Regions from separate parts of the Pseudomonas petroselini genome, predicted to be linked through region 1. Evidence: riboswitches for the same ligand, from Rfam matches in the RefSeq annotation. Region 1 holds a riboswitch; each other region holds the start of a gene.
What was found. A riboswitch is a leader RNA that binds a small molecule or an ion and turns the genes downstream of it on or off. The one in region 1 is predicted to bind cobalamin.
Positions count from the first base shown of each region.

Region 1 (2,197 bases):
AGGCGGTCTGCGAAAGGCGCCAGTTGTTCTGCGCTGAAACAACGCAGCGGCAGGTTCAGGGCCGCGGCCAGTGCCAGTAGCCCCGGTTCATCCTGTTTGCGCGCGATACTGGCCAGTGCGGTGATGCGCTGGCGCTCGATACCGCCCTCGGCCAGGGCGGCATCAAACAGGCCCAGCAGGGTATGAACATCACAGCCGCGCTGGCAGCCCAGGCCGACCACCAGGGTCATGCGGAGTATTGATCGTCGCGGTTGCGGCGGAACAGCCAGGCGCTGATCAGGCCCAAGGCCAGCCAGAACGCGACGTTGGTCAACTGCGAAGCGATCTTGAACTGTGCTTCCAGGGCTTGCGGTGCCAGCATCGAATGCACCTCAGGCTGCGGCGCGCCGATTACGTGCGGTACTGCAAGGATCGCCACGCCCAGCACTTTCAGCAACCCGTTGCGACCGAACACGATCAAAGCGATACCTGCGGCGGTAGAGGCGGCGGTGCCGATCCACCACGTCTGGCGCAGCGCCAGGTCGGCGGCGGCGGTGCCTGGCAGCTCGGGCGGCAGGCCCATTGTCGGCGCCAGTACAAAGGTTGCATAACCGGCCAGGCCCCAGAGCAGGCCTTGAGCCGTACGGGTCGGTGCGCGCAGGGTGTACAGGCCGGCCAGCATCAGGGCGAAACCGACGGCGACCACCAGGTTGCCGCCCGTGGTGGACAGCACGCGCTGCCAGCCATCTTCCGGCTCCCAGGCTTCGGCGTCGTGGGTATGCGCGGCAGCACCGGCAGCGTGTTCATGCGTCACTTCAGTGACGGTTGGGGCCTTTTCAAAGGTTTCCGCCTGCAGAATCAGCGGGGCGACCCAGAAGCTTTGCAGCAGGGTGAGCAGCAGGGCGGCCAGGAGACCGGTGAAACCTGCGGTTTGCGCAATACGCTTGATCATGTCGGCAGGTCTCAGTGGCACGGGAACGCGGCGCTGTGGCGGGTATCGTGGGCGGCGTTGTGCACGGCCTCGATGTGCGAGAAACCGGCGAAGTACACCAGGCACGCGCCGAGGATCGACGCGCCGATGGCGGCGGTCAGGCGTTGGCTCAACGTAGAGGTGCTGCTGGCGGAGTGCGAGGTGCTGCTGATGATCGACATGGCGCGTCCCTTTCAGGTGTCAGGGTGAAACGAGCGCATGAAAACCCCGCGAGCCAGGCACGCAGATTTCTGAACAGCGCCCGCCCACCGCGGGTTTGTTATCTGATTTTTTCGGGCCGGTCTCCGGGCTTGCGAGGGGCTCAATGCCTGAAAACGTCGCCTTCCCATGCCGGCTGGCACAGTGGATATGACGTTTCGCTCGCTTACCGTTGCGGGGGCAGCACCGGACTGTCATGCGTGTGTGCATGAGTCACCGGTTTCCCGTTTCACCCTTTGCAGGGCACCCGAAACAAGATGTGTAGGAGAGCATGGGGGTGGGAGGGGAGTCAATTGGGGATGTGGGTACATATCCGTTATTTGGGTAACGGCGGCTTATGGTTCCGCTCTTACAGCGGGTCACTTTGGAAAAGAGCCCCAAAGTAACCAAAGGGCTCTTGCCCCAACACTCGGCACCTCGCTTAGGCTCGGTGTGCCCTCACTCCGGCTTGAATCCGTGGGCCGCCGCCACGCGCCATCCATGGCGCGGGGCGGCTAACCCGGCGTCCTGCCGGGTTACCCACGGATTCAAGCCTGCGTTCGGCCAGCGTGTTTGACGGGGCGCCTGAGATCAAGATCAAGATCAAAAGCAAGAGCACGGCGGCCTAGTAGCCGACCTGAGTGGTTGGATCAAAAGCAGGTACGTGTAAGAGCTGGCTTGCTCTCGATGGCGGTGTGTCAGCTGATGCAGTTGTGGCTGTCACCCTGCAATCGGGGGCAAGCCCCCTCCCACATTTAGACCGCGATCAACAGACGCAACTCCGGTCGGCTTTAAGGCCGCCGCGTTTGCCTTTGCTCTACACCACTCAAGCCGGCTGTCAGGCCGCTGTGCTTTTGCTTTTGCTTTTGATCTTAGGCGCCCCGTTAAACACGCTGGCCGGAATTCGACAGGGATTTGGGGGGTAAACCGGCAGGGATGCCGGTTTAGCCGCCCCGCGCCATGGATGGCGCGTGGCGGCGGCCCCCCAAATACCTGTCGGATTACGGGCACACCGAGCCTAAGCGAGGTGCCGAGTGTTGGGGCAAGAGC
Region 1 covers NZ_CP173614.1:3,516,763-3,518,959, forward strand. Annotated here, with positions in the region: gene ACI512_RS16175 (cobalamin biosynthesis protein) at 1-230, opposite strand, end outside; gene ACI512_RS16180 (CbtA family protein) at 227-931, opposite strand; gene ACI512_RS16185 (CbtB-domain containing protein) at 943-1,131, opposite strand; cobalamin riboswitch at 1,228-1,434, opposite strand.

Region 2 (2,197 bases), 2.0 Mb from region 1:
ATGGCCACGCCGGCGAGTACGGCGATCAGCAGCAATGCCAGGGCGAATAGGGTGCGCATCATTTTGGCAGGTCGTAGCCGTCGATGGCCGTGGCCAGTTGTTCCAGGCCGTCGAACATGCGGATGCTGGCCTGCAACGCCAGGGCGTCGAGGATGATAATGCGGTTGTTTTTCACCGCGTCCATGTTGCGGGTCACCGGGTCGCTGCGCAGGAAAGCGAGTTTCTTTTCATGGTCGTCGGCGGGGTAGCGGCGACGGTCCATGCGGGCGATCACCAGGAAGGTCGGGTTGGCCTTGGCAATCGTTTCCCAGCCGACGGCGGGCCACTCTTCATCGGACTGCACCACGTTGGACAGGCCGAGGGTTTGCAGCATGAACTCGGGAATGCCTTTGTGGCCGGCCACGTATGGGTCGCTGGCCATCTCCGAGCTGGAGAACCACACCAACGCGCTGGCCTGCTTGAGGCCTTTGCTCTGCACGGTGGCGACGGATTTGGCCAGGCGCGCCTTGAGTTCGTCGTTCAACTGCTGGCCGCGATCCTGTACGTCGAAGATCTGCGCCAATTGGCTGATGCTTTTATAAATGCTCTCGATACGGAACGGCTCCAGCCGCGTGCCGTCGGCGCCCACCAGGTTGTCCTTGCCTTCGCAGTCGGAGGGCAGCAGGTAGGTGGGGATCTTCAGTTCATGGAATTGCTCGCGGGTGCCGACCACACCCTGCGGCCCGACCACCCATTCCAGCTCGGCGGCCACCAGTTGCGGGCGTTTGGCGATCACGGCTTCGAAGCTCGGCTCGTTGTTGGCCAGGCGCTCGATGCGGTCGTTCTGTGCCTTGTACTGCGGTAACACGCGGTTGAACCACAGCGAAGTGCCGACCACTTTATCGCCCACGCCCAAGGCGTAGAGCATCTCGGTAGCGGCTTGGCCGATGGTCACGCTGCGCGCCGGCGCCTGCTGGAAGGTGAGGCTACTGCCGCAGTTTTCCACGGTGAGCGGGTAGTGGGTGGGCGCGGCGTGGGCCTGGGCACAGAAGCCAATGCCGGTGAGCAGGGCGGTAACGCGTGGCAGCATGGGACGATCTCCGAGTGAACCGTACGTGCAACTGGGGAGGTACGGTTCGGAAATACACCCTCGAGCGCTGTGGTAGAGACAGGCAAGAATGTCCTTCCCGGACACCCCGCCGGTTAGTGATTGAGCTTGAGCCGGCAGGTCTCCTGACTGATGCGTCGTCGCCACGCTCCGGCCTTCCCGGACAAGGTCCAGTGGCATCGAGGAGCAGGCTCAGCACCTACAGTTGCGGGGGCAGTTCCGATTGACGCGGGGGTACCGCGCTTCGGATTCCCTATTAGTCCCGTTTGGGAACCGGCGCGGTATGGTAGTCGATCGCGAGGTTGAACGGGAGGCCGTGACGCCAACGGTGGCTCTTTGGCGGTGGGGCTCCTATGATGCGCAGCCAATGGATCGCTTTATCACAAGGAATACACCGTGAAATTATTTCTCGCGTTCGCCCTCGTCGCCACGCTCGCCGGTTGTGCCACCCAGGGTAAATCTGAAAAGCAGATTCTTGACGAAGCCGCCACTGCGTATGTCGCGTCGATGCCGGCCGGGTCGGACAAACTCCGTTTGCACACGATGAGCATCCCCAAAAGCGGGATGTTCGGCGATACCCTGGCGATTTCCATGGCGGGTGAGCAAAACGCTGCTCGCCTCAGGGGAGAGCTGCTTGATGCCAAACGCTTGGGCGATGTGTTCTTTTTGATTATCGGTGCCGGCACGCCGGTTGATGTTGCGGTGATCGGCAAAGCAGTCGAAGGGCAGGATTTGAAGGGGATGCAGATTTACTACTCGGGCACTGAGGCGCAGAAGGACACGGTGCGTGCGGCGGTTGAGAAAACGCAGGCGCAGTTTCATTACATCAATGCGCAATGAGGGTTCGCCCGTTGGCCTGATAACTCTGGGTACGGTGCTGGACCTGTGGCGAGGGAGCTTGCTCCCGCTGGCGGCCTGACAGATGGCCTGGATGTTGGATCAGACCGGGTACATATCCGTTGCTGCGGTAACGGCCGCTGTGGGTTCCGCCCTTACGGCCATCCCTTTCAAGGTCTTTTCGTTTTGGCAGCCTTGATTACCCGGTCGGTTGAAACATGTGCATGTACCGCAGTGCCTTGGACCCATGTTTTGGGCTTAGGCACCTTGGGG
Region 2 covers NZ_CP173614.1:5,520,609-5,522,805, reverse strand. Annotated here, with positions in the region: gene ACI512_RS25380 (iron ABC transporter permease) at 1-62, opposite strand, end outside; gene ACI512_RS25375 (ABC transporter substrate-binding protein) at 59-1,069, opposite strand; cobalamin riboswitch at 1,185-1,380, opposite strand; gene ACI512_RS25370 (hypothetical protein) at 1,484-1,927, shown strand; gene ACI512_RS25365 (IS4 family transposase) at 2,095-2,197, opposite strand, start outside.
Region 2: linked by a shared signal. The riboswitch ahead of ACI512_RS25375 (ABC transporter substrate-binding protein) and the one ahead of ACI512_RS16185 (CbtB-domain containing protein) in region 1 are both predicted to bind cobalamin.

Region 3 (2,197 bases), 2.3 Mb from region 1:
CCGGCGCGGCCCATGACCTTTTCCATGACCCAGCCACGAATGCCTTTGGAATCATCCGGCTTGGGTGGCGCGTTGGTTTCCGCCACCAGCACGTCGCCGTTGGGCAGTACATACAGCCAGCGCGGGTGATCGAGGCCTTCGGCAAACGCCGCCACCTGAGTGCCGGCAGCGGCGGTTGGCTTCACGCCTTCGGGCCAGCCGATGGCGGGCGCGATATTCACCGTGGGGATCAGGGTTTTGTTCGGTTCCGGCAATTTGGGCGAAGGCCCGGTGCCGTCGGAGACCTGGAGGGTGGAGCTTTCACCGCAGGCGGCGAGGGTGCCGGCGACCATGATGAGTAGGGCAAGTCTGGTTTTATGCATGGTGTTCTCCTTAATACCTGTAAGGGTAGAGGAGGTAGCCGAGGCGTTGGTTCAAGTCCAAGGCCAGCTTTAATTGACGCTCCACCCCCAACCCACTAACCTTCGCGGCTTGTTCCAGGTGCTCCGTGACCCATGGGTCGACGGAGTGAAACAGGGAAGCCGGTGAGTGAGCGCACTTGTACACAGTGCTGCCGCAATTCCGGCGCTGCCCCCGCAACGGTAAATGAGTCAAGACGGTGCCTTTTGCCACTGTATCGCCAGCGATATGGGAAGGCGCACCTTCGGCCTGCCTGCTTGATTAAAGCAAGCGCCACTCATGAGCCCGGAGACCGGCCTGAAACATCCAACAGCATCACGGTGGGCGATGCTTGGCTGTCTGTGTTTCTTTTTCCTGCCCGCCGTTTTTGTCCAGCCCCAACGGAGAGCTGCCATGACCGATTCCCCCGAACGCGACGAACGCCATCTGGCGCGCATGCTGCGCAAAAAAGCCGTGATCGACGAACGCATCGCCAATTCCCCCAACGAATGCGGTTTGCTGCTGGTATTGACCGGCAACGGCAAAGGCAAGAGCAGCTCCGCGTTCGGCATGCTGGCACGGGCCATGGGTCACGGCATGCAGTGCGGTGTGGTGCAGTTCATCAAGGGGCGCAACAGCACCGGCGAAGAATTGTTCTTCCGCCGCTTCCCCGAGCAAGTGCGCTTCCATGTGATGGGCGAAGGCTTCACCTGGGAAACCCAGGACCGCCAGCGCGACATCGCCGCCGCCGAAGCCGCCTGGGCGGTTTCCCGTGAATTGCTGCAAGACCCGACCATCGGCCTGGTGGTGCTGGACGAATTGAACATCGCCCTCAAGCACGGCTACCTAGACCTGGACCAGGTCCTCAGCGACCTGCAAGCCCGCCCGCCGATGCAACACGTGGTGGTCACCGGCCGTGGCGCCAAGCCTGAGTTGATCGAAATGGGCGACACCGTCACCGAAATGGGCATGCTCAAGCACGCGTTCCAGGCCGGTATCAAGGCACAGAAGGGCGTCGAACTTTGAATCAGCCCCGTCATTGCCCGGCCGTATTGATCGCCGCACCGGCGTCCGGCCAGGGCAAAACCACCGTTACCGCCGCACTGGCCCGTTTGCACCGCAACCTGGGGCGCAAGGTGCGCGTGTTCAAATGCGGCCCGGACTTCCTCGACCCGATGATCCATGAGCGTGCCAGCGGTGCGCCGGTGTATCAATTGGACATGTGGATGGTCGGCGAGCAGGAAAGTCGCCGTTTGCTGTGGGAAGCGGCAGGGGAGGCGGACCTGATCCTCATCGAAGGCGTGATGGGCCTGTTCGACGGTACACCCTCGAGCGCCGACCTGGCGCGGCACTTCGGCGTGCCGGTGCTGGGTGTGATCGACGGCACCGCGATGGCGCAGACGTTCGGCGCCCTGGCGTTGGGCTTGGCGCGTTATCAGCCGGACTTGCCGTTCGCGGGCGTGCTGGCCAACCGCGTCGGCACCCTGCGGCATGCGCAATTGCTTGAAGGCAGCCTCACCGAAGGCTTGCGCTGGTACGGCGCATTGTCCCGCGAGACCGGTATCGAATTACCCAGCCGCCACCTCGGCCTGGTGCAGGCCAGTGAACTGAATGACCTCGATGTGCGCCTGGACGCCGCTGCGCAAGCGCTGGGCAGCAGTTGCGAAGTGGCCTTGCCGCCCCCCGTGACCTTTGCCGCGCCGCAAATGATCCACGCTGAGCCGTTGCTCAATGGCGTGCGCATCGCTGTGGCCCGCGACGAAGCCTTTGCCTTTACCTACGGCGCCAGCCTCGACCTGCTACGTGCGATGGGGGCCGA
Region 3 covers NZ_CP173614.1:5,818,063-5,820,259, reverse strand. Annotated here, with positions in the region: gene ACI512_RS26790 (sorbosone dehydrogenase family protein) at 1-362, opposite strand, end outside; cobalamin riboswitch at 462-715, shown strand; gene cobO (cob(I)yrinic acid a,c-diamide adenosyltransferase) at 793-1,404, shown strand; gene ACI512_RS26780 (cobyrinate a,c-diamide synthase) at 1,401-2,197, shown strand, end outside.
Region 3: linked by a shared signal. The riboswitch ahead of cobO (cob(I)yrinic acid a,c-diamide adenosyltransferase) and the one ahead of ACI512_RS16185 (CbtB-domain containing protein) in region 1 are both predicted to bind cobalamin.